DNA from 3 places in the Mesorhizobium sp. M0106 genome. Region 2 is predicted to be linked to each of the others. Evidence: predicted binding sites of a transcription regulator. Region 2 holds the regulator's gene; each other region holds the start of a gene.

Region 1 (9,702 bases), on a different contig from region 2:
CAGGCCGGGCCGGCGATCGCGTCTGAGCCGTTCGGCGGTGACGATGCCGCGCACCTCGGCGAAAGCGCGGTCGAGATCGTCGTTGACGATGACGAAATCATATTCCTTCCAGTGCTCGATCTCGTTGCGGGCGTTCTTGAGCCGCGTCTCGATCACCGCTTCCTGGTCCTCGGCGCGACGCTTCAGCCGCGCCTTCAATTCCTTCATCGATGGCGGCAGGATGAATATCGAGACGATGTCGGCGCGCATCTTCTCCTTGAGCTGCTGAGCGCCTTGCCAGTCGATGTCGAACAGCATGTCGCGGCCTTCGGCCAGCGCCTGTTCAGCCGGCTCGCGCGGCGTCGCGTAGCAATTGCCGTGCACCTCCGCCCATTCGAGCAGCGCATCGGAATCGCGCAGCCGCTCGAACTCGCGCATGGTACGGAAGTGGTAATGGACGCCCTCGATCTCGCTGCCGCGGCGTGGCCGCGTGGTGACAGAGACCGACAATTCCAGGCTGGAATCGCTCTCCAGCAGATTGCGCGCAATCGTCGACTTGCCGGCGCCTGACGGCGACGACAAGACCAGCATCAGCCCGCGGCGCCGAATGCGGGAACCCACATCCCTAGCGGTCATGGGGCTTGGCAGTCATGTGGCTTGGCATCGGGATCATTCCAGATTCTGGACCTGTTCGCGAAACTGGTCGACGACCGCCTTCAGTTCCAGCCCGATGGCGGTGACCGCGGCAGCATTCGACTTGGAACACAGCGTATTCGATTCGCGGTTGAATTCCTGTGCCAGGAAATCGAGCTTGCGGCCGATGGCCCCACCGCCGGCGAGCAGTGCCCGCCCTGACACCACGTGCGTCTTCAGCCGGTCGATTTCCTCGCGTATGTCGGCCTTGGTGGCCAGGAACGCCGCTTCCATATGCAGCCGGCTGGCGTCCAAGTTGGCGGACGCGTCCATCAACAGGCGGATCTGCTCGGCGAGCCTTTCGCGGATCGTGGCCGGTTCGCGTGATGGATCGGCCTCGGCCCGCAGCGTCAGCGCCTCGATGGCATCGATATGGCCGGACAGCAGGGAACGAAGTGCCGCACCTTCGCCCTGGCGCGCCTGCTGCAGTCCGTTCAGTGCTGCTTCCAGCGCCGACAGTATTGCGGTATCGAGCGCACTGCGCGCCTCTTCGGTTTCGATGGTTTCGGGAATGTCGAGGACGCCGCGCAGCGCAAGCAGCCCGTCGGCCGCCGCAGGGGCTACTCCGAACCGCTCCTGCAGCCGCTTGGCCAACCCCGCCAGATCCTTCAGGAAAGCCTCGTTGACCACAGGTTGCGCTTGAGCGCCGGCGGCGCGGCCAATGGTCAACGTCATCTGGAAATTGCCGCGCGCAAAACGCTTTTGCACCGTCTGCCGGACGGCCGGCTCCAGCCGGTCGAAACCTTGCGGCAGCCGCAGCCTGACCTCGACGCTTTTGCCGTTGACGGACTTGGCTTCCCAGGCAATCGAAGTGCCGTCGTGTTCGGCGACACTGCGCGCAAAACCGGTCATGCTCTGCAAGTTCATGTAGCCGTGCGTCCCTTTGCCGAATGCCCCTCAAGCCGGAGCGATTTTCTCCGGACAGGATCATGTGAATTTCAATGCCATAGCAGCCCTTGCACATCCACCCGGACATGCACAGGGCCAACCTGATGGCGTCCGGCCCTACTGGGCGGCGGTGGCGCCCGCATCGTCAACGATGGCTCCCGCCGGCGTGTCGGCTCCGGTATTGGTTGCCCCGGCCTTGGCGGCGTCCTGCGCCTGCTTTTTCAGCAGTGCCCGGTAGCGAGCGACATTCTCGTTATGCTCATCGAGCGTCGAGGCAAAGACGTGCCCGCCGCTGCCGTCGGCGACGAAGTAGAGATCGCTGGTCTTCGACGGATTGGCGACGGCCTCCAGCGTCGCACGGCCGGGATTGGCGATCGGCGTCGGCGGCAAGCCGTTGATCAGATAGGTGTTGTAGGGCGTCGGCTTCTGGATGTCCGACTGATAGATCGGGCGGTCGATGGGTTTGCCCTTGCCGCCGAACAGGCCGTAGATGATGGTCGGGTCCGACTGCAGCCGCATACCCTTGGCCAGCCGGTTGAGGAAGACGGCGGCTACACGCGAGCGTTCATCGCCCTTGCCGGTCTCCTTCTCGACGATCGAGGCCAGGGTGACAAAATCCTCAACGTTGGCGATCGGCAAATCCGGCGCTCGGCGCCGCCAGACCTCGTCGACCAGCTTCTTCTGGTCGGCCAGAAGCTTGTCGACCATCTGCTGGCGTGTTGCGCCGCGGGTGAAACGCAGCGTGTCGGTGGCGAGGCTGCCCTCAGGTGGAGTGGTCGACGGCATATCGCCGGTCAGCGCGTCCTGCTCGGCGATCCGTTGCAGCGCCTGCTCGACCGTCAGCCCCTCGGGGATAGTCAGCGAATACATCACCGACTTGCCGCTCTTCAGCAGTTCCATGATATCGTGCATCGACGCCTGCGGCTTGATCTCGTATTCACCGGCCTTCAGGGCGGAGTCATTGCCGAAGGCGCGCACGCCAAGGCGGAAAATGCGGGCGTCGCTGATCAGCCCTCGCCGCTCAAGCTGGTCGGCGATCTCCTGGACGCCGCTATTCGGCTTGACCAGGAAAGTGTCGCCATTGGCCGACGGGCCGGGCTCGTTGAACTCCTGCTTGCCGAAATACAGCGCAACGCCTGCCGCCAGCACCATCAGCATCACCGAAGAGATGACGAAGTTCATGAACACGACGAACTGGCTGCGCGAGGCACGCGAGCGCTTCGGCGGCGGCGTGCCGGCCTCGGGCCGCAACGCCTCGCTGGCCGTCTTCGGCACGATCGGGCCGGGCGTTGTTGCCCGTTGCCCGAATTCCCCGTTATCGGCCGGATTTGTGTTCATAGCGCCCTACCATTTGATCTTGCGACGAATCCCCTCGGGCAGAGTAGGGGCGAATATGGCAAAATTGACGGCAGACGGAAACCGGCAGAGCGGTCAGCCATTGTAGCGCTGGAAGACGAGCGAGGCGTTGGTGCCACCGAAGCCGAAGGAGTTGGACAGCGCCACGTCGATCTGGCGGGCCCGCGGCTTGTGCGGCACCAGGTCGATCGCCGTTTCGCGCTCCGGATTGTCAAGATTGATCGTCGGCGGCGCGATGTTGTCGCGAATGGCGAGGATCGAAAAGATCGCCTCGGCAGCACCAGCCGCGCCCAGCAGGTGGCCAATCGACGATTTGGTCGACGACATCGATATCTTCGAGGCGGCGTTGCCGACCAGCCGCTCGACGGCGCCGAGTTCGATCGTATCGGCCATGGTCGAGGTGCCGTGCGCGTTGATGTAGTCGACATCGGCCGGCGTCAGCTTCGCCCGGTTCAGCGCCGCGCTCATGCAACGGAAAGCGCCGTCGCCGTCTTCGGCAGGCGCGGTGATGTGATAGGCGTCACCGGTCAGGCCGTAGCCGGTGACCTCGGCATAGATCTTGGCGCCGCGGGCCTTGGCGTGTTCGAGCTCCTCGAGCACGACAACGCCGGCGCCCTCGCCCATGACGAAGCCGTCGCGATCGCGATCATAGGGGCGTGAGGCCGTTTGTGGCGCGTCGTTGCGCTCGGTGGAGAGCGCGCGGCAAGCGGCGAACCCGGCGACCGACAGTCTCGTCACCGGCGCTTCGGCGCCGCCTGCGACCATAACGTCGGCATCGCCCCAGATGATCAGCCGGGCGGCATCGCCGATGGCGTGCGCACCGGTCGAGCAAGCGGTGACGACGGCATGGTTGGGGCCTTTCAGCCCATGGCGGATCGAGACCTGACCGGAGACGAGGTTGATGATCTGGCCAGGGATGAAGAATGGGCTGATGCGGCGCGGACCGCGTTCCTTGAGGATCATCGCATTCTCGGCGATGCCTTCGATGCCGCCGATGCCCGAACCGATCAGCACGCCGGTGGCGCACTGTTCCTCATGCGTCTTCGGCTGCCAGCCGGAATCCTTGAGTGCCTCGTCGGCGGCCGCGATCCCGTACAGGATGAAGTCGCCGATCTTGCGCAGTTCCTTCGGCTCGAGAACGGCTTCAGGATTGAAAGTGGCGTTGGAGCCGTCACCGCGCGGAATGACGTGGGCGACCTTGCAGGCAAGGTCTTCCACCTCGAATTCGGTGATGCGCTTGGCTGCGCTGCGGCCGGTCAGAAGCTCCTTCCAGCTGTGCTCGAAGCCCATGCCGAACGGCGAAAGCAGCCCAAGGCCCGTGACGACGACACGCCTCATCGCAGGTCCTCCCCGGTGATGACTGCAAATAGCGTCAGGCGGAGGCCTTGTCGATGTATTTCACCGCATCGCCAACAGTCAGGATGGTCTCGGCGGCGTCGTCCGGGATTTCGACACCGAACTCTTCTTCGAACGCCATGACAAGTTCGACCGTGTCGAGGCTGTCCGCGCCCAGATCATCGATGAAGCTCGCCTGCTCCGTCACCTTCTCGGCATCGACGCCAAGGTGCTCGATGACGATCTTCTTGACGCGCTCTGCGGTGTCACTCATTTGGGCATCCTCGTCTTTTGGTTGTCTGTCTTCGTTAGCGGGCAGAATGCCGCTAATCAAGCTGAAAGATGGTCCTGCCGGAAACGCAGCGGAACAGGACCGGTTTTTGCCCGAACCGCCGGGTTGCGGGCGGCATTACACGAAAAATCCCGTGCATCCAAGACGGAATGAAGCGTTTTCCCAAGTGTTAGATCATTGCCATGCCGCCATTCACATGAATGGTCTGGCCGGTGACGTAGGCTGCCTCGTTGGAAGCGAGGTAGGCGACGGCAGAGGCGACTTCGGCGCCCGTGCCCATGCGCCGGGTCGGGATCGCCGCCATGATCGCCTCTTTCTGCTTGTCGTTGAGCTTGGCGGTCATCGCCGATTCGATGAAGCCCGGGGCGACGCAGTTGACGGTGATATTGCGGGTGGCGATCTCCTGCGCCAGCGATTTGGAAAAGCCGATCATACCGGCTTTGGAGGCGCAGTAGTTGGTCTGGCCGGGATTGCCGGTGACGCCAACCACTGAAGTGATGTTGATGATGCGGCCATGGCGGCGCCGCATCATCGGATGAGTAAGCTCGCGGGTCAGCCGGAACACGGCGGTCAGGTTGACCTCGAGCACGCTATCCCAGTCGGCGTCAGCCATGCGTACGAACAACCCGTCCTTGGTGATGCCGGCATTGTTGACGAGGATGTCGACGCCTTCGAGGTCGGCCTCCGCCTTCTGGCCGAGCGCCTTGACGTCGTCGCGGTTGGAAAGATTGGCCGGGAAAAGCTTGACCCGGTCGCCCAGTTCGGCGGCCAGCGCCTCCAGTTTCTCGATACGTGTGCCATGCAGGCCGACGATGGCGCCCTGGCCGTGCAGCACGCGGGCGATCGCCTCGCCGATACCTCCCGATGCGCCGGTGACGAGCGCCTTGCGGCCGGTCAATTCGAACATTCTTGCCTCCTGATCTGAGCGAACACCCTTCGCATGGAGCGGGGTCAAATCGCCAGTTGATTATGCAAGCGCCGCCAGCGCCGCCTCGACATCCGCCGCGGATCCGATGCCAGTGGTGGCAATATCGCGGTTGATGCGGCGGGCCAGCCCCGACAGCACCTTGCCGGCGCCCACTTCGTAAAGCGTCGCAACGCCGTTGCTGCCGAACCACTCCACCGTTTCGCGCCAGCGCACGCGCCCGATCACCTGTTCGACGAGTCGGCGGGCGATCTCGTCGGGATCGCTCGTCGGGGTCACCGTAACATTGGAGACCAGCGGCACGACCGGCGCACTCTTCGTCACGGCGGCCAGCGCCTCCCGCATGATCTCGGCCGCAGGCTTCATCAATGCCGAATGGAAGGGCGCCGAGACCTGCAGCATCAGTGCCCGCTTGGCGCCCTTCTCCGTGCATAGCCTCGCCGCCAGTTCGACCGCTGGCCTGGCGCCGGAGATCACCAGCTGGCCGCCGCCATTGTCATTGGCGATCTGGCAAACCAAGGCTTGTGCGGGATCTTTGGCGGCGCCCTGGGCGGCCTCTGCGCAAGCGGCTTCGACATCGGCCTGTTCCAGCCCGATGATCGCCGCCATGGCGCCCTCGCCGGCCGGCACAGCCGCCTGCATGGCATTGCCGCGGATGCGCAACAGCCGGGCGGCGTCGGCGACCGAAACGAAACCTGCGGCCGCAAGTGCCGAATATTCGCCGAGCGAGTGGCCGGCGACATAGGTGACCTTGCCGTTCAGGGAGAAGCCCCGCGCCTCCAGCGCCCGGATTGCGGCAAGCGACACCGCCATCAGCGCCGGCTGGGCGTTGGCGGTCAGCGTCAGCGTCTCTTCCGGGCCTTCCCAGATCAGCTTCGATAGGTTTTCGCCGAGCGCGTCGTCAACTTCCTCGAAGATCCGCCGCGATTCCACAAAGGTATCGGCGAGGTCCTTGCCCATGCCGACAGCCTGGCTGCCCTGCCCCGGAAAGGTGAATGCGATGGCCATCGGCGGCTCCCAGCTGCTGGTTCACGTTGCCTGTGACGCAAGGCGTGCGGCCAAGTCAAGTCCAACCTTGATCGCGTAATATCGGCCGAGTGCCTGTTTCGGCAGGCTTTTTGGCGATCACTCATGATGAAAACCGCTCACGATTTGTTTGCTGGCTCTTCTTATTTCCGCCACAGGCGCTAGGCTTTGCGTGACAGTTCGATGACAATCGAGTGACGCTTTTGTTGCGGGCCGGGGAACTATTGAAGTGGCAAAGACCAAGCAGAGCGCAGCCGAGGCGGCGCCCCAGTTTCTTGAAGGCGATCCGTCGACCGGCTATCTGCCGGCGCGCAAATGGCCTGTCATCCGCTATGGCCTTATCAGCTTGCTGGCTGCGGCCATCCTTGTGTTTGCCATCGAACTGATCGTGCGCGGCAACTTTGCCGGCACCATTGATTTCTTTCTGCAGCCTTTCAAACCCGGCTGGACCACGATCATCATTTTTGCGCTGATCCTCATCGGCCTCGACGCCGTGCTCGGCCGCAGTCATCAGAGCCTGATGATCGTCGCGCCGCTGACATTGTCGCTGGCGTTCGTCGGCCACCAGAAGTCGCTGTATCTCGGCGATCCGCTCTATCCGACCGATTTCCTCTATTCCCGGCAGATCGTGGCACTGATGCCGCTTCTGGTACGCGATCGCCCGGGAACCGCCATTGCCCTGGCGATCGGCATCGTCGGCGGACTGTCGCTGCTCGTCTACGGTTGGCGGCTATGGCGCCGCCGCGTTCCGGCGCTCAGCCACAAGGGCCGCCTTGCCCGGCTGACGCTGACAGTACCGCTGATCGCCTTCTTCGTTTCCATCATGGACTATGCCACTTTCTCGTGGACGCGCGACCGGCTGCAGATCATCCCGATCATGTGGGACCAGAAGGAAAACTATGCCTCGAACGGTTTTGCGCTCGCCTTCGCGCTGAACGTCCCGATGGCGCATGTCTCGGCGCCGCCCGGCTATTCCGGCAAGGCGATCGAAGCGATCGGCAAACCGCAGGTGACGGCTTCGGTACCCGCCGAGAAGCCCGACATCATCGTCGTCATGAGCGAATCCTTCTGGGATCCGACCAAGCTACCAGGCGTCACCATCACGCCCGACCCTATCCCCAATGTGCGGGCACTGCGCACGGGTTACATGTTCTCGCCCGAGTTCGGCGGCATGACGGCCAACATCGAGTTCGAGGCCCTGACCGGCTTTTCCAACGCCTTCCTGCCGGCGGGCAGCATTCCCTACCAGCAATATGTGCGGACACCGACTCCCTCGCTGGCGACCTTCCTGAAAAGTCAAGGCTACCGGGCGCGCGCTATCCATCCCGGCACTAACTGGTTCTGGAACCGGGGGGCCGTCTATGCCGATTTCGGCTTCAACGACTTCAAGTCCGAGGAGACGTTGCCGCCCATGCAGAAGCGCGGACCGCTCGCGTCGGACGCTGCGATGACCGACGAGATCATCCACGAAGCCGATACCAGCGCCGAGCCGGTCTTCTTTTTCGCCGTCAGCCTGCAGAACCACGGGCCGTATGAGCCGTATCGCTATAACAATCCGACCCACAAGGTGCAGGCGCCGATCAGCCAATGGGCGCGTGAATCGCTGTTGAGCTATGCCGAAGGCTCTTCCGACGCGGACCGCGGCCTCGAGCGGCTGATCGAATGGGCGAAGAAACGCGAGCGGCCGACCGTCATCGCGTTCTTCGGCGACCATCTGCCGCCGCTTGGGCCGGTCTACGTCGAGACCGGCTTCCTGAAGGACAATGTGGCGCCGCGCAAGGAGGCGGCCGACCAGATGCTGCTGCACCACCAGACGCCGCTGATCGTCTGGTCGAATCGCAGCGGCCCGGCCGAGGATCTGGGCGCCGTCAGCCCGTCCTTCCTGCCCTACCATATCCTGAAGACAGCCGGCATCAGCCATCCCTATTACACCGGCTTCCTCGGACAGTTGCGAGAGCGCTACCGCGTTATCGACCGCAATTTGCTTTTGGCACCGGGGGGCGACGCCACCCCCGATTGGTCGCGTCAGAAAGAAATCGATCCGGCAATCCGCGACTTCCGTCTGCTGCAATACGACATGATGTTCGGCAAGCGCCATGCGGCGCCCGATTTCTTCCCCGAAACCACAGGCAAAGTGGCTGCACACACGAGTTGAGCAGCGGCGGCGGGAGAGCGGCCGACGTCGTTCAGTTCGTCAAGTGCAGCTGCGAAATCGAGCTTCCGATTTTCAGGAAGACGCTTTCGAGCTGACTGACGTCGTTGGTCGGGTAATAATCCGACGGCGACGATGCGCAGGCCTCGTAGAGCTTGCGGTTGGCTGCGGTGTCGGCCTGCAGCAGCACTGTGAATATCTGCACGTCCTGCTTCTTCAATGTGTTGCATACATTGGTTGTCCAATCGTCGACATTGCGCGCAGCCGCGGTCTGGTCGCTGGATCCAAACCGACCCGAGGCCAGGAATCCGTAGGAGCCATAGTCCGACTTCTGTGGCGTATCCTTCGCGCCATAGACAACATTCTCGCCGTCGGTGAGCAGCAGCACCGTTTTGGTCGTGCCTGACGACCTGAACGGCGCGCCGTCGCTGTAAGGCGCTTCCGGCGAGAGCACCCGCATCCCCCATGACAAGCCTTCCGAAACATTGGTCCCCGAGCCGTTCCATTCGATCATCTCACCGACGGCCTTCCGCAATTTGTCGAAATCATCGGTCAGCGGCACTATCGGCGTCGGACAGGCCCGGTTTGGGCCGATAGTCAGTGGGCCTCTCTTGTCGTTGATCAGCTTCATCGTCGAAACACTGTACTTCGCCATGTCGCTGGTGAGGCCGGGAAGCACGGTGACAACGGTATCGTCGAGATAGGAATTGTTGTAGCCGGTCGCTGAATTGCCGTAGGAGCTGGTTGGATTTTTAGCGTTACCTGGATCGTCCGGCGCGAAATAGGGTACGAACAGGGTGTCCGGTTTGTTTTGGTCGGGCGAAATGTCGGAAACATTGTTGGTTCCGGGCCGCGCTTCGACGCAGCCTCTCCATTCGACGCCCAATTGCTTGAACAGGTCCATATGGTTGACGCGCTTGCCGCCGACCAAGGGGAAATTGGCGCCATTGTTCGGCGATTTGCCGGCCATGTCGATCCAGGCCGGATCGTAGTCCTCGCCCTTGACGTTGACGGCGGTGACGAACGGCACCACCGCGACACGTACGCTGCGCGTCG
Region 2 (9,702 bases):
GCAGGCCGGCGAAATTATTGTCGATGTCGATCGCGTTGAAGAAAGCCTTGAACTCGCCCTGCGAGATACCGCCATTGCGTGCGTCGAACAGCGCCCGGGTCGAACGCAACAGCGACAGGTCCAGGTCGATGCGGCTTTCGATCCGGTTAAGCGCGTCGTCTGCCGTCGCCTCGAATTTAATGCGGGCCGCCTCCTGGGTGGCAAAATAGGCAAAACCCGCCATCGTCAGGCTGATCAGCGCGACGGCGATAAAAGCGACGGTCGGAAAAAGCTTCTTCAATTGCTGATACGTCCCGTGGACGGTTCGGCATCTTTATGGGCAAGTCCCGACGCCAACACAATGGCGAGGCCAAAGCATGGTGACGGCTGGCACATTTTGGCGGCTTGTGATTAGCCGGCTAATTCTCGTTCATGCGGCGATCTTCAGCGCGCCCGGCCCCGGAATGGCGCCGGGTGGACACTTGCCGAGGATGATCATGCCGAGCACCTCGTCCTGGGTGACGTCGGTTGTGCGCGCCGTTCCGACAACCCGACCGTTCTTCATGACGCAGACACGGTCGGCAAGCTCGAACACGTCGTGAATATCATGGCTGATCAGGAAGATGCCGATGCCGTCGGCCTTGAGCTGCCTGACCAGTTCGCCGACCTGCGCCGTCTCTTGCGGCCCGAGTGCCGCCGTCGGCTCGTCCATGATCAGGATGCGAGCATTGAACAGGATGGCGCGGGCGATCGCCACCGACTGCCGCTGGCCGCCCGAAAGCTTTACCACCGGCTCCTTGAAGCGTTGGAAACGCGGATTGAGCCTGCCCATCACCTTGCGCGCCTCGGCCTCCATGGCGACGTCGTCGAGCGTACCCCAGCCGGTCATCAGCTCGCGGCCGAGAAACAGGTTGGCGGCCGCATCGACATTGTCGGCCAGCGCCAGCGTCTGGTAGATCGTCTCGATGCCGTACTTCTTGGCGTCGCGGGGATTGGAGATCGAAGCCTCCTCGCCGTTGACGAAAATCTGGCCCGCATCGCGCTTGTAGGCGCCGGACAGGATTTTTATCAACGTCGATTTGCCGGCACCGTTGTGACCGAGCAAAGCCATCACCTCGCCCGGGAAAAGGTCGACAGAGGCATCGTCGACGGCGCGAATGCCGCCGAAAGCGATGGAGATGTTGCGCATGTCGATCAGCGGCGTGGGAGCGGTTTTGTCTGCCATGCTCGTCCTTCCTCCCTAGAGGTCCTGCTTGAGCACCAAGTTGTACGAAAACCGGTTTCCACCTTGCGGGATCATGCTCAGACCCGTTTGCGATAGACGGTATCGAGCCACACCGCGACCACCAGCACGGCTCCGACAACGATGCTCTGCAGCGGCGAATCGATGCCGAGCAGCACCATGCCGGACTGCAGCGACTGCATCAAAAGCGCGCCGAGCATGGCGCCGAGCACTGTGCCGGAGCCGCCGGCGAGCGACGTGCCGCCGATCACCGCCGCCGCGATGACCAGGAGCTCGTCCAGCGTGCCCAGCGCATTGGTCGACGAGTTCTGCCTGGCTGACGAGATCGCTGCGGCGATCGTCGCCAGCACGCCCATGATCATGAACACCTTCATGGTCACCCAGCGCGTGTTGATACCGGCAAGGTTGGCTGCTTCCGGATTGCCGCCGATGGCGAAGACATAGCGGCCGAAACGGGTACGCTTGGCGATGAAGGTCATGATCAGCCCTACGGCTACAGCCATCAGCACGGGTATGGCGATGCCATGGGCGATGAACAGCCCGCCTTCGGGAACGGTTATATCGTTGGCCGCCGCATATCTGTTCACGATGCCGACCGGCCAAGGATAGGAATTGGCAAGCCATATGGCGCCCATGATGACAAGGCAAGTGACGGCCCCGAGGAACGTCTCGGCCCAGATCGGGCGTAACGGGAAGCGGAACCGCTTGCGCTGCACCCGCCCGTTGAGCAGCATGAACACAACCGCCAGGCACGCGACAATTCCGACGATCCAGCTCCATCGCGCGCCGATCGAACCCGTCGGTCCGCCGCCCATCAGCTGGAAAGTGGCATCCAGCGGCGCAATCGTCTGCCCACTGACGACCCACCATGCGGCACCCCGCCAGACCAGAAGGCCGCCCAGCGTCACGATGAAGGCCGGCACCTCGAGATAAGCGATGATGTATCCCTGGAACGCTCCGATCAGAAGGCCAAGCGCCAGGCCGATGGCCAGTGCCAGGATCCAGATCCAGGGGTTGCCTAATTGCAGACCGACCATTCGCACCAGGAAATGCACCTGCGCAAAACCCATGACCACGCCGATCAGGCCTTCGGCGGAGCCGACCGACAGGTCGATATTGCGCATGACGATAACCAGCACCATTCCGGCGGCCATTATGGCCACGGCCGAAGTCTGCACCGACAGGTTCCAGAGATTGCGTGGCGTCAGGAAGGTCCGGCTGTCGAAGTCGAACGGATTGACGCCGAGCCGTACGCTAGAAATGACATGCAGGCCGACCCAGATGACCAGCAGCGCGCCGACCATGCCGAGCATGCGCGTGTCGAGTTCGGTTGCCTTGAGAAATCGGGCAACGATGCCGAGCTCGGATTCCCGTGCCCGGTCTGCCGTGTTGTCGACCGGCGTGTTGGACGTCGTGTCGGTCATGATGTTTCTCCCGCCGGGTTGCCGTCTGCCGCGGATGCCGGAAGCAGCCTAGAAGTTATCCGCCGGAAGCGGAAAAACAACTCTTGTTGAAAAAACGCCGCGGCGAGCGGCCGCGGCGTTCGGACTTCTCGGAATCGTCGGCTCAGTTGCAGACTGGAACAGTGCCAGCCGTCACGCCGGCGCAGACCTCTTCTTTCTTGATCCAGCCGGCGTCGATGACGACGTTGAGGTTGTCCTTGGTGATGGCGACCGGGGTCAGGAACAGCGACTTGACGGTATTGCCGCCGGGCGTGGTGAAATCCTTCACGCCGGCAATGTCGGTCATCTGCTTGCCGTCGGCCAGTTGCGAGGCGATCTCGGCGGCATTCTTGCCGAGCTCGCGCGCATCCTTCCACACCGACACGGTCTGTGTGCCGAGCGCGATGCGGTTCAGCGCGGCGTGGTCGCCGTCCTGGCCCGAAACCGGAACCGATCCGGCCAGCCCTTGCGCCGTCAGCGCGGCGACGACGCCGCCGGCAGTGCCGTCATTAGCGGCGACCACGGCATCGACCTTGTTGTCGTTGGCGGTCAGGAACTGTTCCATGTTCTTCTGAGCGTTGGCCGGCAGCCAGCCGTCCGTATAGGCCTCGCCGACATTCTTGATCTTGCCGCCGTCGATGGCCTCCTTCAGCACCTCCATCGAACCGGCAAACAGGAAATCGGCATTCGGATCGGAACCCGAACCCTTGATGAAGACGTAGTTGCCTTCCGGCTTCACCTTGAAGACTTCGCGGGCCTGCATGCGGCCGACTTCCTTGTTGTCGAAGGTCAGATAGAACACGTCCTTGTTCTCGATCAGCCGGTCATAGCCGACGACCGGGATGCCTTCGTCCAGTGCCTTCTGCACGGCCGGCCCGATGGCCGAGGCGTCCTGCGCTAGGATGATCAGTGCGTTGGCGCCCTGCGAGATCAGGCTCTCGACGTCGGTGAGCTGCTTGCCGGGGTTGGACTGTGCGTCGGCGGAAATATACTTGTCGCCTGCGGCCTCGATGGCCGCCTTCATTGCGGCCTCGTCGGTCTTCCAGCGCTCTTCCTGGAAGTTCGACCAGGAAACGCCGATGACCTTGTCTTTAGCCTGCGCCACCGACGCCAGCGCCAGCGTCATGGCGACACCCGCCAGAATGGCGGTCGTGAATTTCTTCATCATATCCTCCCTGCGCCGCGTACGGCGTGACCAATTGGCTCAAAGACCAGCTTAGAAGCTCTAATTTTTTCGAGCCTCGAAAAAATACTGGCCCGATCTCCGGCTGCTGTCAACATCGATTCTGATGGATTTTGATGACTCTGCGAGTTTTTTCGAGCGTCGGAATAAACGATGACAGCGCCACCTGCATCTGACACTATTTGCCTGCATCCGACACTATTTGTCGGACATTACCGACGGCTTCCGGTTCATGAGCGGCCGCGGCAACCGGGAGGAAAGCAAAACAATGTCGGTCGGAATCCGCCATGACGATTTGCGCCGGCGCAACCGGGCGATGGTGATCTCGGCGGTGCGCCGGGCCGGCCAGCCATCGCGTACTGAGATCGCAGCTACCACCGGCCTCAGTCATTCGACCATATCGGCGATCTCTTCCGACCTGATACGGGAAGGCATCCTCGCCGAGAGCAAGGCAAGTGAGCCCGTTTCGTTGAAACGCGGTCGTCCGCAGGTCGGCCTCGCCCTCAATCCGGAAGCGGCGGCGGTGCTGACCGTGGTGTTGTCGCTGAATTTCCTGTCGGCCGCCATTATCGACTATACGGGACAGGTGGTCGCCGAGGAACAGCGCCGGCTGGACACGCTGACCATGCCGCGCGACGAGCTGATCCGTGAATGCATGGCCATCGTCCGGCGCCGGCTGCAGGATCCAGACCTTGACGTCCGCAGTGTCGCCCGCATCGCCCTGGCGATTCAGGGCATTACCGACTCCCCTGCACGCGCCATGCTGTGGTCGCCGATCACGCCGCAGACCGACATCGCCTTTGCCGACATGCTGGAGGGCGAATTCGGCATCCCGGCAACGGTGGAGAACGACTGCAACATGATGGCGGTGGCTTTGCGCTGGCGCAATCCGGATCGCTATCGCGACGACTTCATCGCCATCCTGCTTTCGCATGGCATCGGCATGGGGCTGGTGCTGAAGGGCGAACTGTTCACCGGGACGCATTCCTCGGGCGGCGAATTTGGCCACATGATCCATCGTCCGGGCGGCGCGCTCTGCCGTTGCGGGCGGCGCGGCTGCATCGAGGCGTATGCCGGCAACTACGCCATCTGGCGCAACGCCAGGCAGATGAGCGAAGACAGCGAACCGGTCGCCGACGTCAGCGACGCCGACATGCGAGCACTGGCGGCCCGGGCGCGCGAGAAAGATGGGCCGGAACGCGAGGCCTACCGCAAGGCCGGCGAAGCGCTGGGTTTCGGTCTCGGCTCGCTGTTCGCGCTGATCGATCCGGCACCGGTCGCGATGGTCGGCGCCAGTGCCGCCGCCTTCGATCTGATCGAGCCGGCCTTGCGGAAGGCAATCGCCCAGACCGCCGGCGGCCAGCATTCAGGCTCGATCTCCTTCGATACAGAGCCGAACGAATTGCCGCTGATCCGCGAAGGCTGCGCGATGCGGGCGTTAAGCTTCGTCGACCAGGAGATTTTCGCGCCGGGCGCGCAAATGAGGCCCAGCGTCAGAAAGAACGTAGCATGACCAGGCGGGTCAATCTTCCCTGATCGCATAGCCGGCACCGCGGATGGTGCGGATGACATCCGGCATCCGGCCGTTGTTGACGGCTTTGCGCAGCCGCCCGACATGCACGTCGACGGTGCGTTCGTCGATGTAGATTGTCTCGCCCCAGACATTATCGAGTAACTGGCTGCGCGAGAAGACACGGCCCGGATGCCGCATCATGAACTCGAGCAGCCGGAATTCGGTCGGCCCGAGCCTGATTTCGCTCTTCTTGCGATAGACCCTGTGCGATTCGCGATCGAGCACGATGTCGCCGACCTTCAGCACGCTGGACAGCACTTCCGGCTTGGCGCGCCGCAGCAGCGCCTTGACCCTGGCCATGAATTCCGGTGTCGAAAACGGTTTGACCAGATAGTCGTCGGCGCCGGTCGAAAGACCGCGCACCCGGTCGCTCTCCTCGCCGCGCGCGGTCAGCATGATGATCGGCAGCCGCTCGGTTTCGGGGCGCACCCGCAACCGACGACAGAGCTCGATGCCGGAAACCGCTGGTATCATCCAGTCGAGCACCAAAAGGTCGGGCACATTCTCCTGCAAACGGATCTCGGCTTCGTCCCCGCGTGTCACCACCTCGACCTGGTAGCCTTCGGATTCGAGATTGTAGCGGAGCAGCACACCCAACGGCTCCTCGTCCTCCACCACCATTATGCGTGGTGCGATCATCGGCTGGGCACCCCCATCATGTCACCGGTGCGGACATTGTCGTTTCGTCCTGCTTCGGACGATTGACCGGCAATTGCTCGCCGGTCAGCACATAATACGCATTTTCGGCGATGTTGGTGACATGGTCGCCGATCCGCTCCAGATTCTTGGCGCAGAACAGCAGGTGCGTGCAAGCGGTGATGTTGCGCGGATCTTCCATCATGTAGGTCAACAGCTCGCGGAACACGGACGTGTATTTGACGTCGATGCGCTCGTCGGCGGCACGCAGCTTGGCCAACGCGGCCGCATCGCCTGCAGCATATTCCTCGATGACACCCTGCACCTGGATGAGAACCAGCTGCGCCATCGCGTCGATGGAATGCGACAGGTCCCGCGGCGTGGCGCTGAGGCTGACCGCACTCACGCGCTTGGCGATATTCTTGGCAAGGTCGCCGATGCGTTCGAGGTCGCCCGCCATGCGGATCGCTCCGACCACATGGCGAAGATCGTGGGCCATCGGCTGGCGTTTGGCGATCAGGGTGATGGCGCGGTCGTCCAGTTCGCGTTGACGCGCATCCATGATGGCGTCGTCGGAAACGACGCGTTGCGCCAGCACGTTGTCGGAATTCAACAGGGCCTTGGTCGCCCCGCCGACCATCGAACCGGCGAGGTCGGCCATGTCGCGGATCAGCTTGCTGATCTGCTCGAGATCCTCGTCGAAAGAAGCGACTGTGTGTTCGCCCATGGTCCTGTCCTCATATGCATGATCGGAACGGCTCAGCCGAAGCGGCCAGTGATGTAGTCCTGCGTGCGCTTCTCGCGGGGTGACGTGAAGATCTTCTCGGTCCGGTCGAACTCGACCAGCTCACCCAGATACATGAAGGCGGTCTGGCGCGACACGCGCGCCGCTTGCTGCATGTTGTGGGTTACGATGACGATCGTGTAGTCGGCTTGCAACTCGTCGATCAGTTCCTCGATCTTGGCGGTCGACAACGGGTCGAGGGCCGAAGCCGGTTCGTCGAGCAGAATGACTTCCGGCTTCACGGCCACCGTGCGGGCGATACAGAGCCGCTGCTGCTGGCCGCCGGACAGGCTCAAGCCGCTGGCGTTGAGCTTGTCCTTGACCTCGCTCCACAGCGCGGCGCGCTTCAACGCCTGTTCGACGCGGCCGTCCATCTCGGACTTGCCGAGGTTCTCGTAGAGCCTGACGCCGAAGGCGATGTTCTCGTAGATCGACATCGGGAACGGCGTCGGCTTCTGGAACACCATGCCGATCTTGGTCCTGAGGAGGTTGAGATCCTGCGACCGGTCGAGAATGTTCTTGCCGTCGAGCAGCACCTGGCCCTCGGCCGTCTGTTTTGGGTAGAGCTCATAGATGCGGTTGAACACACGCAGCAGCGTCGATTTCCCGCAGCCGGAAGGGCCGATGAAGGCCGTGACACTGCGCTCAGGCAGCGACAGGCTGATGTCCTTCAGCGCCTTGCTCTGGCCGTAGTAGAAGTTGAGATTCTTGACCTCGATCTTCGTCTTCTCGGCGACCGTTTCGGCCATCGTCATGTCTGGGGACAACATCTGTGTCATCTGTCCTCTCTGCGTCCGGTAAGGCTGCGGGCGAGGATGCTCAAGCCCAGAACCGTCAGGGTGATTATGAGTGCGCCGGTCCACGCCAGTTGCTGCCATTCCTCGTAAGGGCTGAGAGCGAACTGGAAGATGGTCACCGGCAGGCTGGCCATCGGCGCGTTGATATTGCTGCTCCAGAACTGGTTGTTGAGCGCGGTGAAGAGCAGCGGCGCCGTCTCGCCGGAAATGCGTGCTATCGCCAGCAATATGCCGGTGACGATGCCGGACAATGCGGCGCGGTAGGCGACCGAACGGATCACCACCCAGCGTGGCGCGCCGATCGCGGCACCGGCTTCACGCAACGCGTTCGGCACCAGGTTGAGCATGTCTTCAGTGGTGCGCACGACCACCGGAATGACCAGGATGGCAAGCGCAACGGCGCCGGCAATGGCCGAGAAATGTCCCATTGGCCGCACCATCAGCTCATAGACAAACAAGCCGATGATGATCGACGGCGCCGACAACAGGATGTCGTTGATGAAGCGGACGACGGTGGTGATGCGCGAAAAGCGTCCATACTCGGCCATGTAGGTCCCCGCCAGCACGCCGATCGGCGTGCCGACGACAACGGCGATGATCGTCATCAGCAGGCTGCCCGCGATGGCATTGAGCAGGCCGCCGGCCTCGCCCGGTGGTGGCGTCATCTCGGTGAAGACCGCGAACGAAAGCCCGGCTGTGCCCTTATAGACCAGTGCGCCGAGGATGAGCGCCAGCCAGGCAAGCCCGATGCCGGCGGCGACGACGCAAAGCGCCATCATCACCGAATTCCTGGCTTTGCGGCGGCTGTGGAGCGATGAGGATGGCGACATCGGTCAGGCTCCCGTACGGGCGTCGATCCGCATCAGCATATAGCGGGCGGCGGCAAGGATCAGGAAGGTGATGACGAAGAGGATCAGGCCGAGCGAAACCAGCGAGGAGGTGTAGAGGTCGCCGTCGGCCTCGGTGAATTCATTGGCGATGGTCGCCGAGATCGTCGTGCCCGGCGCGAACAGGGAGGCACTGATGCGGTGGGCGTTGCCGATGACGAAGGTCACCGCCATGGTCTCGCCGAGCGCCCGGCCGAGGCCAAGCATGACGCCGCCCATGATGCCGATGCGGGTATAGGGAATGACCACGCGCCGGGTCACTTCCCAGGTCGTGCAACCGATGCCATAGGCCGATTCCTTCAGCACCGCCGGCACCGTATCGAAGACATCCTTGGTGATCGAGGTGATGAAGGGCAACACCATGATGGCGAGGATCAGCGCCGAGGTCAGAAGGCCGATGCCGTAAGGAGGGCCGGCGAAAAGGCTGGATAGTCCCGGCACGCCATGGAAGATGTTGATGATGAAGGGCTGTATCGTCGTCTGCAGGAATGGCGCGAACACGAACAGGCCCCAGATGCCGTAGATGATCGAAGGAATGCCGGCCAACAGCTCGACCGCTATGCCGATCGGGCGCCTGAGCGGGCGCGGGCAGAGCTCGGTGAGAAAGACTGCAATGCCGATGCCGATCGGAACCGCGATCAGGATGGCGATGGCCGCCGTGACCAGGGTGCCGTAGATCGGCGCCAGTGCGCCAAATTTTTCCGTGACCGGATTCCAGCTTTCAGTCGTCAGGAAGGAGAAACCGAAGGACGACAGCGCCTGCCACGAGCCGGCAAACAGCGAGATCGCGACACCGCCGAGGATGACCAGCACAAGAATTGCGGAAGCGCGGGTGAGTCCGCGGAATATGGCATCTGTGAGCGCGAAGCGCCGCACCGTAGCTTCCCTGGCCCGGGCTGCTGCAGATGATGGCATGGCATCGGAAGCGATGGTCATTGGGTCCTCGCGATTGAAGGCAACAGGGAGGGCGCCATCGACGCCCTCCCTGGAGGAGATTACATAGCCGAGTAGAGCGGCTTGCCGTCGTCGCCGACGACTTCCTTGGCCCACATGGCCTTGACGCTCTCAACCACCTTGTCGGGCATCGGAACGTAGTCCAGCTCGCCGGCCATCTCGTCGCCCTTGTCGTATGCCCAGGCGAAGAATTTGAGCGCTTCGCCGGTGGTCGCGGCATCATC
Region 3 (9,702 bases), on a different contig from region 2:
GATTGTCTTCGCTTAAGATGGAAACCCACCGTCTCGTGTTGTATTCCGCTTGGCGCTTCAGGTAGTGATAGTTCGTCTCGTACCAGGGACGAACCCTATTGGTCAGATTATCGAGAATGAAATCGCCCTTGTCGGTTCGAACCGCCAATACAGCGTGCCCTTCGCCATCGGACTTGCGCACTGCCGTCAAGAGCAGACTGGAGACGCGAAGGCCTTTCGCATCAGCGTTCGCCGATTTTCCAGTGCATAATCCTCGCAATCACCCAGATTATCGTCAGGATAGGACCAATATTCTGGAACTCCATTGTGTTCCATGTCGCTCACTGGCTTGACGCGGTGGTTTACGGATACGTTGACGCCTACGAGCGATCGCAAAAGTCATCGGTCATGCTCGGCGAATGCAGGGCAGCTCACATTCATGCGAACAAACGGACGGACAACGCAGCGATCGGTCATTACGAATACTGTCGGAACTATCGCGATGATTGCTCGATCGTCACGCGCGACCCGAAGCCCGTCGAACTGACCCGCTCCTTGTGTGAGACGCTGATCGAAATCAACAACAGGGCCAACACGACGATCATGGCCATGACGGACATAGATACCCGGTGTCGATGAGAAATGGGAGTATCCCTATAAGGGATTTGGCGACTGCGACGACATCGTGCTGGAAAAACGTCGCGAACTGATGAGACAGGGCGTGCCCCCGCAAAACCTTTTGGATAACGGTGGTCAGGCAGTCGAGCGGCGAGGGGCACGCGATGCTGAGCGTCAACACGACCGCCGGTGACTTCATTCTCGACAATCTGGAGCCGAAGGTCCTGCTGTGGTCGGACACCGGATATACCTACCTGAAGCGCCAGTCGCGATCCAACTCCGGCCATTGGGAAGCGATCGAATCCCAACAGAACATTCTCGTCAGCGGCACGAAATAATCTCAGGACGCTGACAGGAGACCGGCGCCAAGAAGCAGAAATATCGAGGCGCCGAGCCCGATCCGATAATAGACGAAGGGTATGTAGCTGCGCGTCGAGACTAGCTTCAGAAAACCCACGATCGCGACATAGCCGACCGCGAAGGACAGCAGGGTGGCCAGCGCGGTCGGACCGGCGCCGACCGGACTGTCTGCCCCCCAACTCGCATAGAGCTGGAAGAAGCCTGAGGCGAGCACGGCAAGTATCGCCAGCAGGAACGAATACCTGGCGGCGGCCTCTCGCGTGTAAGCCATCAGCAGTCCGGCGCTTATAGTGTCTCCCGATCGCGAAACGCCCGGGATGAGGGCCATCGCCTGGGCGGCGCCGAACAGAAGGCCGTCCCGCCAGCCCAGATCGCGCAAAGCCTTGCGCTTGGCGCCCAGCCGGTCGGCGGCCGCGAGAACCAGCGCGAAGACGATCAACATGGTTGCCGTGAGATAGAGGTTGCGGGCCGGACCTTCGATCAGGTTCTTCAGCAATAGTCCTAGGATGCCGATCGGCAGGGTCCCTATGATCACCAGCCATCCCATGCGGGCATCCGGGTCCAGCCGTTCACGGCGGCCGGCCAGGGAACGCAGCCATGTGGCGATGATGCAGATGATGTCATGGCGGAAATAGATCAGGGCCGCGATCTCGGTCCCGATCTGCGTAATGGCGGTAAATGCGGCGCCGGGATCGCCGGCCGGTGGCAGGAATTCACCAACGATCCGCAAATGCGCGCTTGAGGAGATCGGAAGAAATTCCGTCAGTCCTTGAACCACTCCTAGGATCGCCGCCTCGCTCCACCCGATTTCAGCCAATTGCACTTCCTTTGCGTGGTGCGCAGCTCGTCTCGGGCTGTCGCTTCATCGGATCGTCGAAGAGCCGACGTTAGCCGGTGCGGGCCTGCAGATAGGAGAGCATGAGGAACTGTGGGGCGGTCACGCAGCTTTGCTGCGCTGATCGGGTCTTGGATTGTCGTTTGCCATGCCCGGATACCATTCCGCGAAGACTGCTTTGAGACTTCCGTCGAGTGTCCGGGTGCGGCCATTGCTTCGCCCGTTGCCTCGTGGGCGCTCAACGCGAGGTGCAGTCGTGATCCAAAAGGCGCTCGGCCGCTGAGCTTTCCCAATTGGTCAGGATGTAAAATCCCGGTCTTGCGCCGGCGAGTTCGGCGCCAACGACGACGACATTTACGTGATGCATGGCGCCCCGGGCCTGCGGCAGGCCGGAAGCGATGATGCCGACTACGTTGGTCGTTTCCAAATCCGGCTTGTCGACTGCCTTGATCCAATAGCGTTTCCCCATCAGAGCCAAAGGGAGAAGCTGCCACGGACCTTCCACCTTCGGCCCCTTCAGGACAAGTTTCTTTTCCACCGACACCGCAACGCAATCGATATGGATGTGGAACTGATCCTGGGATCGCTCAGTCCTGGAATTCACAGCCATGGCGATGGCCGTTCGTGGAAGGTGACGTCCGAGGCTCGCCGAGACCTTGCTTCGTGCTTTCCATGCCCGATTCCAGAGTTGGGAACTGCCCTGCCAACGGACAGACGGGCTTTCAAGGCCGGCAACAGCCGTAAGTGGCGTCAACAGAAACTCGGTCCGGTATCGGGGTGATTTAATGAGAGCTGATCCAGGCACGCCCTGCCTGGGCAGGATCACTTCCTCGCAGGGGAAAGCGCTGCCAAGATGCGCTGCGGCAAGAGCGCAGGTCTGCACAACCTGCCAGAGCGCGTTGCGATGCGCTGAAGCGGAGCCGACGTCGGTGACCGCCGCAGTCAGCAACGCGATTGTCAAACAGAGCACGGCTGCAGCACGGCAGTGGTGGAACAATGGTAACCTGTGAAGGGATTTTACAGCGAGGGGAATGCCCGAGATGAGGTTTTGAGTCCCGGCGCGCAGTCGGCGAAACCGAAACGGTGAAGGTGGAGCGGCTGGGAGCCTCGCGATGGTTCCGATGGGCGACTGCTCTTCTGCCCGATCACTGGTTTGATGACGTTTCGGCATTAAACCTCGCATCCTTGGCCGTGACCGATGTCAGTTCAGATTCTGCGCCCCGCTCAGCGGCCGGATCGAGATTGCTGTCCTTCCCTACTATGGCCTTGTCAGCGCTTCGCGGCACGTCCTCCATCGCATTCTGAAGCATCGAGCGGGTTTCCTGCAGGTCGAGTTCCTTCTCGGCTTGACGTACGGCGTCGTCAAACTGCTTTCGAAAATCGCCCGCAATCCGATTGAATGTCTTCATCATTGCCCCCGCCGATCGCATGACTTTTGGAAGCTCCTCCGGGCCGAAAACAACCAGCGCCACCACGAAGATAACCAACAGGTGGGTCATGCCAAGTCCGAACATCGGTACGTCCTCTCGCGCAATCGCCGGCAGCGACAACCTCTCCGCTGGTTTGTGGCGACCGATCCGGTTGAATGCCTCGACCTACGGCGCCAAATCCAACCATCATAGCCTCTCGCCTGAGCCATTCCAGTATGCGGCCGCGGGAATGTCGTTCATACTTCGAGCCATGTGGCACCACTCGTCAACCCGAATATCAGGCGCACGTCTGGTAGGGATATTCGCAACCGTGCTCGCAGCAAGCGGACTCCTCGCTGGAGCCGATGGCACAAGGCCCAGAATATTTGAAGCAGGCGCCTACTCCTTTTCCGACGAACTCGGCGGATTCCGGATCATTGCCGCTTCGGGAGCCGGAACAAGGGCCGATCCCGTCGTGATCACCGAGGAACTCGAGTCGGCAAGCCCGGTAACCCTCACCATACGCGCCATCCGGCCGGTTCAGCCATTCGGTGCCTCCGGCAACTATGCCACCGGGTTCATTTCCCTAAGGATCGTTGCCCTCAACAACAGCGGTCACGCCTGGGTCGAATTCGAGTTCGAGTTGCAGGAGATTCTCAACCAGCCAAGCGATTCCAGCGACGGGCTTTCGTTCGACCAGGCGCGCCGCGAAACGGATGCAATTCGGTCCGATAGTTTCGCCGAATTCAGTCGTGAATTCGAACCTTATGACCATCTTCTGTTCCGGAAAGGCGAGGTCGATCCGCTGAGCACGGTTTCGTTCTCATTCCTGGTGACTGATTTCACGCCGACTGCGCGGCTCTATCTCGTTCAGGACCCGCGCATTCCCTCAACCTGAACGTGTCGCGCATCATCGCGGCCGTCGGTTCGAACAACGCTGCTCGTCATGCATGCCGGCAGTTTGGCAGGTGTCGTTGGGCGCGGCATGCCGATGGATTTGCTGGTCATTTTGGTCGCTTGGCCGTGCCTTTGATTCGGGCCACAAAATACGGACAACAGGGCAAAACCCGACGCGAACGACGATTGAGGATCGTGAGCGCCCGCGGTACGAGTTCTCCGCCGAGTTACTTGTGAAGCGTTCACACTAGCGACAGTTCCGGATCGTGCTATGATCTTGCGCATGAGGACGATCCCGGCCTCTTACATTCTGGTTTTCGCGGCGCTCGCTGCAACGCCCGCGCGGGCCGAATGCCAGTGCCTCGCCAACGGCCACATTTTCCATCACGGCGAAATCGCTTGTCTGCAATTGCCGTCAGGTCCTGAACTCGCGCAGTGCGACATGGTTCTCAACATTTCGTCATGGAAAAAAATTCAGGATGGATGCCCCGAGGCGACGGCGCCGTTTGGCTTGCCTGTCAAAGGGGACGAGCAGAAACCAGGCGAAGGCGGAGATAAAGCCAACGATTTGGCTTTATCAACAGCAAACGCCCGGAGCTAAAGCGAAGCGCAGTTTGCGCGCATCCAACAGTGCGACGCAAGCCCAACGCATACCCTAGCGGTGTTCCAACACCGCTAGGAACCAGCCCTATGGATGAGCTTCCTGTTGAGATTCTGCTTTCCTGTCAGTCCTTCTTGTTCCGGTAGCTTTCAATGGCTTTGCCAACCATGTCGATGGCGACGTTGGCGCCACCAAAGCCGTTCAGCTCAACGGCCTTGCGGCCTTCAGGTAGCTGCTTGTAAACTCGAAAGAATGCCTCGATGCGCTGTCGTTCGATGGCCGGAAGATCATCGATGGTCTTGACCCCGTCATATTGCGGATCGATATCCGTAGCCGGCACAGCGATGATCTTGTCATCCGCTTCGCCGCCGTCGACCATGTTGAGCACGCCGATGGCGCGGACTTTGATCAGAGCACCGGGCACAACGGGTTCCCGGGTGAAGACAAGCGCATCCAACGGGTCGCCGTCGCCGCCCAACGAACTGGTAACGGAACCATAGTTGGCCGGATAGACGACCGGCATGGACTGATATCGATCGACGACGACATGGCCTGTCTCGGCATCGATCTCATATTTGGTGATGCTTCCCGCCGGAATCTCGATAACCGTGTAAAATTCGCTGGTGTCTTTCGGCTGCGGAAAATCGAAAGCTGTGACGAATTCGGCGAAAGCGGGCTGCGTGCCCAGCAGGGCCGCAAGCGCCATGACAGTCGGCAAAGCGCGCATGGTTGTCTCCAGAGGTTGGACGGGCAGGGCGCCCTGCATCCGCCTAGCCACCGTATGTGACGGCAGCATTACAGGGTTCCGTTATTGAAATTGGATGACCGTATTTGCACCGATCCTGCGGCGAGCAGAAATGGGCCGAGATAGAGCGCTGACGAGTGATGAGCGTCTATGGGCGTTTGCGTTTATGGGCGTTTAAGAGACGGTGGCCGCTTCAAATGTGCTATTTCAGGCGAGCCCATTTCCGGCAAGGGGATAGCTTGCGTCGTAACTCCTGCCAATCGGGCACGCTACACCCACAACACGCCGTTCGGCGAGAGCTGCCACGTAGACGCCTCGCGGCTCAGTGCGACGTTGTGTGGCAATCATCAAAAAGCAAGTGAAACTCCAACTTCAGTTGAAGTCCTTCGGAGACTACGCCACCTTGACCTTGAATCATTGCCAGGGTTCGAAATTCGTGAACGAAGAGACAACAACACCACGTCCGCTATACTCCACTGAAAGGGCTGCTTCATGTCGGGAATGTCGCGCAGGGGATTCTTGCTGGGCGGCACGGCAGCAGTAGCTGTCGGCGCTGCAGGCGGGCTGATTGCCGGCAGGGCCGTAGCAGCCGATCTGACCTTGCGGGTTTCAGCGATCAGTCGGTCGATTTTGCCCGGCACCGTCACCAAAGGGATGATGAGTTTCGGTGCGGGCGGGCCGCCGCCCACTCTGCGTTTATTGCGAGGTAGGCCGTTTTCCATAGACGTGGTCAATGATCTCGATGAAGCGACGAGTGTGCACTGGCATGGATTGCGCATCGCCAATGCCATGGACGGCGTGCCTTATCTCACCCAGCGTCCCATCGCGGCGGGCGAAAGCTTCCGTTACACTCTGACACCGCCGGATGCCGGCACCTATTGGTATCATCCGCATTGCAACACGCTCGATCAGATGGCCCGCGGTCTGACAGGCATGCTTGTTGTCGAAGATGACGAAGATGCCGGTTTCGACCAGGATTTGCCGCTCAATATACGCGACTTCCGTCTCGGCGAAGACGGCCAGTTCATCGAATTGTTCAAGGCACGCAACGCTGCGCGCGGCGGCACGCTGGGTACGGTCTCGACGGTAAATTGGGAAGTCACCCCGATTTACGATCTGCCAGCGGGCAGCCTTGTGCGCCTGCGTTTGGCAGTCACGGATGTCACCCGTATCGGCACTTATGACCTCGATGGCGGAACGGCCAAAGTGATCGCTCTTGATGCCAACCCGCTGCCGCAGCCTGTTGCGCCTCGGGGCATTGTCATCGCGCCCGGCCAGCGCGCCGATGTCGCCCTCCGCGTGCCTGATGGCGAAGACGAGATCGTCAGCCTGAATCTCAGAACAGCCAAGGGACCTCGCGTTCTCGTCCGATTCCGGCCTATCGGCGCCAGCGCGGGGCGGACGCTTGGCGAACTCAAGCCGCTGCGGCCGAATCGCGTACCGGAGCCGGATCTTGCCGATCCCGAGACAATGGACTTCGTCTTTGGCTGGTCGCCCAATGGTGATGCGCCGGCGCCGGGTGTTTGCGGCACGCTCGGCTACACCTTCTGGTCGATCAACCGCGTCGCCTGGCGAGGGGACGCGCCGGGGCCAGTTGATCCGCTCGCGGCTCTAAAACGAGGCAAAAGCTATGTTCTGCGCCTTCGCAACGAAACGCCGAACGATCATCCGATCCATTTGCACGGTATGTCTTTCCGTCTGCTACGCTCCGACAAGCGCAAAATTGCGTCGCCTGTAACAGATACGGCCCTTCTTAAATCGCAAGAAGTGATGGAAGTGGCGTTGGTCGCTGACAATCCGGGTAATTGGGCATTCCATTGCCACGTCATTGAACATCAGAAGAGCGGCCTGACCGGTTATTTGCGTGTGGAATGACCCGGTCCTCATCCAGGGTTGCGTTGCCGAGGGCGTGAGAGGGTCGAAATTGGGCGAGGCGGAGCGTCCGAGTTCTCGCCGCACTAATGGCGCTACTGCTCACGGGCGCCGGAGCGGCCGGCGACGGGTGCTGATCTGTGCATCTGATCGAGCCTCTGCTGAGTGGCCTCCCGGGCTCGCTCGCCAACGCCGGTTCCCATGCCACCGCGGTCGCGATTGCGTTGGTCATCATCACGGCGCTGTAGCTCATGCTGGGCGATCTGGCGCCCGCTCCGGATCGTGCTATGATTTCGCATGAGGACGTTCCATGCCTCTTGCATCCTGGTTTTCGTGGCGCTTGTTGCAACGCCCGCGCGGGCAGAATGTCAGTGCCTCGCCAACGGCCGGACGTTCCATCACGGTGAATTCGCCTGTCTGCAATTGCCGTCTGGACCGGAACTCGCGCAATGCGACATGGTTCTCAACATTTCGTCATGGAAAAAAATTCAGAGCGGCTGCCCGGAGGCGACAGCACCATTGAGTGTGCTCGTCGAAGGGGGCGAGCAGCAATCAGGCGAAGCCGGACACAAAGCCTTAACAACGACGAACACTCCGACCTAAGACGAAGAGCAGGCTGCGCATCAGCCACAGAGATCTCTTTCGGCAAGGCGTCAACTTTGGGGTGAACTGTTACACTACCGTCACTTGATTGCGCTGACCAGCGGGTTGTCGCCATCGAGGGAGACCCAGCGCCCCGTGTCGGTGCCGGTTTGCCTCTTCAGGAAGCGGTAGCCGGTCTGGTCCCAGCGGCGCACCGTGTCGGTGAGGTTGTCGAGGATGAAGTCGCCCGTGTCGGTACGAACAGTCAGCACTGCATGACCCTCGCCGTCGGGCTTGCGAACAACCGTCATCAGCAGATCCGACACAGGAATGCCGCGGTTTATCAGACGGCGACGCTTTTCCAGCGCATAGTCTTCGCAATCGCCGAAACCACTGTCCGGATAAGCCCAGAATTCGTCCTGTCCGTACTGGTCGAGATCGCTCATCGGCTTGACGTTGTTGTTGACCGTCAGGTTAACGCTCGTAATCTGCCGCCAGAGTTTTCCGGTCATGTGCTCCGGACCATTGTCGCGTGAGCGGATCTCACATTCGGCCCGATGGGATTTGCAGAAATCGTAGTGACCGATCGGCTGCGAGGTAAAGCCACCGATCGGCATCGACTGTGAAGCCGTCGCCGCCGACCACGTGGACATTATCGCAATGATTGCAACGACCGCACCGCCGCCCAACCGTGCGCACAACCGCACTCGTGAGGAACTCATCCGACCCGCCCAACCACCTTTGTTAAGAATGAGTTAAGGTCGATCCCGTGGGTTCTGTCAATCAGAGCGGGAGGAAGATCCTTCTGAATGGTTACTTGCGCCGTGTGCGTTGCTCGGCCGCTACACGTCTGCACGATTTCGGTTTCCTGCGCGGCAGGTCTTTGCCAGAGGGACCGATATGGTGAGATGTCAACCGTCGGTCACGCTTGGTGCGAATTGGAAAGTGATGAATGAGCCTCGATGAGGTCACGCAAGCGACGATCGCGTTTATCCGGACGCATGAAGCATGGGGTGTTCCGCTGGTGCTCGTGCTGGCCTTTGGGGAATCGCTGGCGTTCATCTCTCTGTTGTTGCCTGCAACCGTGATCCTGATCGGTGTCGGTTTTCTCATCGGCGAAAGCGGTATCGCATTCTGGCCCCTGTGGCTTGCCGCCGCCATTGGGGCGGCATTGGGGGACTGGCTGTCCTTCTGGATCGGCACGCGGTTGGGAAACGGGGTTTCGCACTATTGGCCCCTGTCACGTTATCCAAACCTCATTCCGCGCGGTCACCTGTTCTTCGAGCGATGGGGGGTGGCCGGGGTGTTCTTTGGGCGCTTCTTCGGTCCTTTGCGCGCATCCGTGCCATTGGCGGCGGGCATCTGTAAGATGCCCGCCTTGACGTTTCAGATTGCCAACATCACCTCAGCCTTCGTCTGGGCCACAGGTATTCTGGCTCCCGGCGCCTTCGGCCTCAAATGGCTGCAGGCGTGGATTTGATGGGCACCAAAGGCGGACCGTCATTGTCTGCCTCTGGCAAGGGCAGGAATCAATCGTAGGCGGCGCGAACGGGTATGCTCCCCAGTTCAGTTCGAGTTCGAATTTCGAAGGCGAAACAATCCGCAACTCAAGAGAATTAGGCACGGTTTCGTCTTGAACTCGTAGCTGGTTCCTTTGATGCCGCTGGCGCAACCGTAGGAGCCAACTTGCCGCCGCTACTCGAGGCCAGATTTGCAGATTTCTAGTGCGACAAAAGGACAGGCAGGCGCAGATCGCCCAGAACGCCCTTGGTTGCGCCACCCACGACAAAATCTCTCATCCGGG

What was found. Region 2 encodes PhoB, which activates phosphate uptake and scavenging genes when phosphate is short. Its sites were predicted from a motif close to TGTCATNNANCTGTCAT; they were not measured.
Region 1: NKJ55_RS31110 (LTA synthase family protein) is a predicted target of PhoB. The motif match lies at 6,667-6,683, and genes of this name have one in related genera.
Region 3: NKJ55_RS23820 (inorganic diphosphatase) is a predicted target of PhoB. The motif match lies at 5,483-5,499, and genes of this name have one in related genera.

Annotation. Positions count from the first base shown of each region.
Region 1 covers NZ_JAMYUA010000054.1:13,622-23,323, reverse strand. Annotated here, with positions in the region: gene gmk (guanylate kinase) at 1-615, opposite strand, end outside; gene NKJ55_RS31140 (YicC/YloC family endoribonuclease) at 649-1,539, opposite strand; gene mltG (endolytic transglycosylase MltG) at 1,678-2,898, opposite strand; gene fabF (beta-ketoacyl-ACP synthase II) at 2,992-4,254, opposite strand; gene NKJ55_RS31125 (acyl carrier protein) at 4,289-4,525, opposite strand; gene fabG (3-oxoacyl-[acyl-carrier-protein] reductase) at 4,713-5,450, opposite strand; gene fabD (ACP S-malonyltransferase) at 5,511-6,476, opposite strand; gene NKJ55_RS31110 (LTA synthase family protein) at 6,724-8,649, shown strand; gene NKJ55_RS31105 (pilus assembly protein TadG-related protein) at 8,681-9,702, opposite strand, start outside.
Region 2 covers NZ_JAMYUA010000018.1:26,854-36,555, reverse strand. Annotated here, with positions in the region: gene NKJ55_RS18710 (CHASE domain-containing protein) at 1-280, opposite strand, end outside; gene NKJ55_RS18705 (ATP-binding cassette domain-containing protein) at 410-1,204, opposite strand; gene NKJ55_RS18700 (sugar ABC transporter permease) at 1,282-2,646, opposite strand; gene xylF (D-xylose ABC transporter substrate-binding protein) at 2,789-3,829, opposite strand; gene NKJ55_RS18690 (ROK family protein) at 4,116-5,360, shown strand; gene phoB (phosphate regulon transcriptional regulator PhoB) at 5,370-6,059, opposite strand; gene phoU (phosphate signaling complex protein PhoU) at 6,076-6,783, opposite strand; gene pstB (phosphate ABC transporter ATP-binding protein PstB) at 6,816-7,619, opposite strand; gene pstA (phosphate ABC transporter permease PstA) at 7,616-8,467, opposite strand; gene pstC (phosphate ABC transporter permease subunit PstC) at 8,471-9,460, opposite strand; gene pstS (phosphate ABC transporter substrate-binding protein PstS) at 9,520-9,702, opposite strand, start outside.
Region 3 covers NZ_JAMYUA010000028.1:7,269-16,970, forward strand. Annotated here, with positions in the region: partial or broken gene NKJ55_RS23775 (transglutaminase-like cysteine peptidase) at 1-315, opposite strand, end outside; gene NKJ55_RS23780 (transglutaminase-like cysteine peptidase) at 307-618, shown strand; gene NKJ55_RS23785 (transglutaminase-like cysteine peptidase) at 602-790, shown strand; gene NKJ55_RS23790 (transglutaminase-like cysteine peptidase) at 762-935, shown strand; gene NKJ55_RS23795 (undecaprenyl-diphosphate phosphatase) at 938-1,765, opposite strand; gene NKJ55_RS23800 (CDP-diacylglycerol diphosphatase) at 2,031-2,963, opposite strand; gene tatB (Sec-independent protein translocase protein TatB) at 2,938-3,306, opposite strand; gene NKJ55_RS23810 (hypothetical protein) at 3,533-4,099, shown strand; gene NKJ55_RS23815 (hypothetical protein) at 4,370-4,699, shown strand; gene NKJ55_RS23820 (inorganic diphosphatase) at 4,824-5,465, opposite strand; gene NKJ55_RS23825 (multicopper oxidase family protein) at 5,964-7,319, shown strand; gene NKJ55_RS23830 (hypothetical protein) at 7,614-7,919, shown strand; gene NKJ55_RS23835 (transglutaminase-like cysteine peptidase) at 8,000-8,620, opposite strand; gene NKJ55_RS23840 (DedA family protein) at 8,851-9,378, shown strand; gene NKJ55_RS23845 (universal stress protein) at 9,620-9,702, opposite strand, start outside.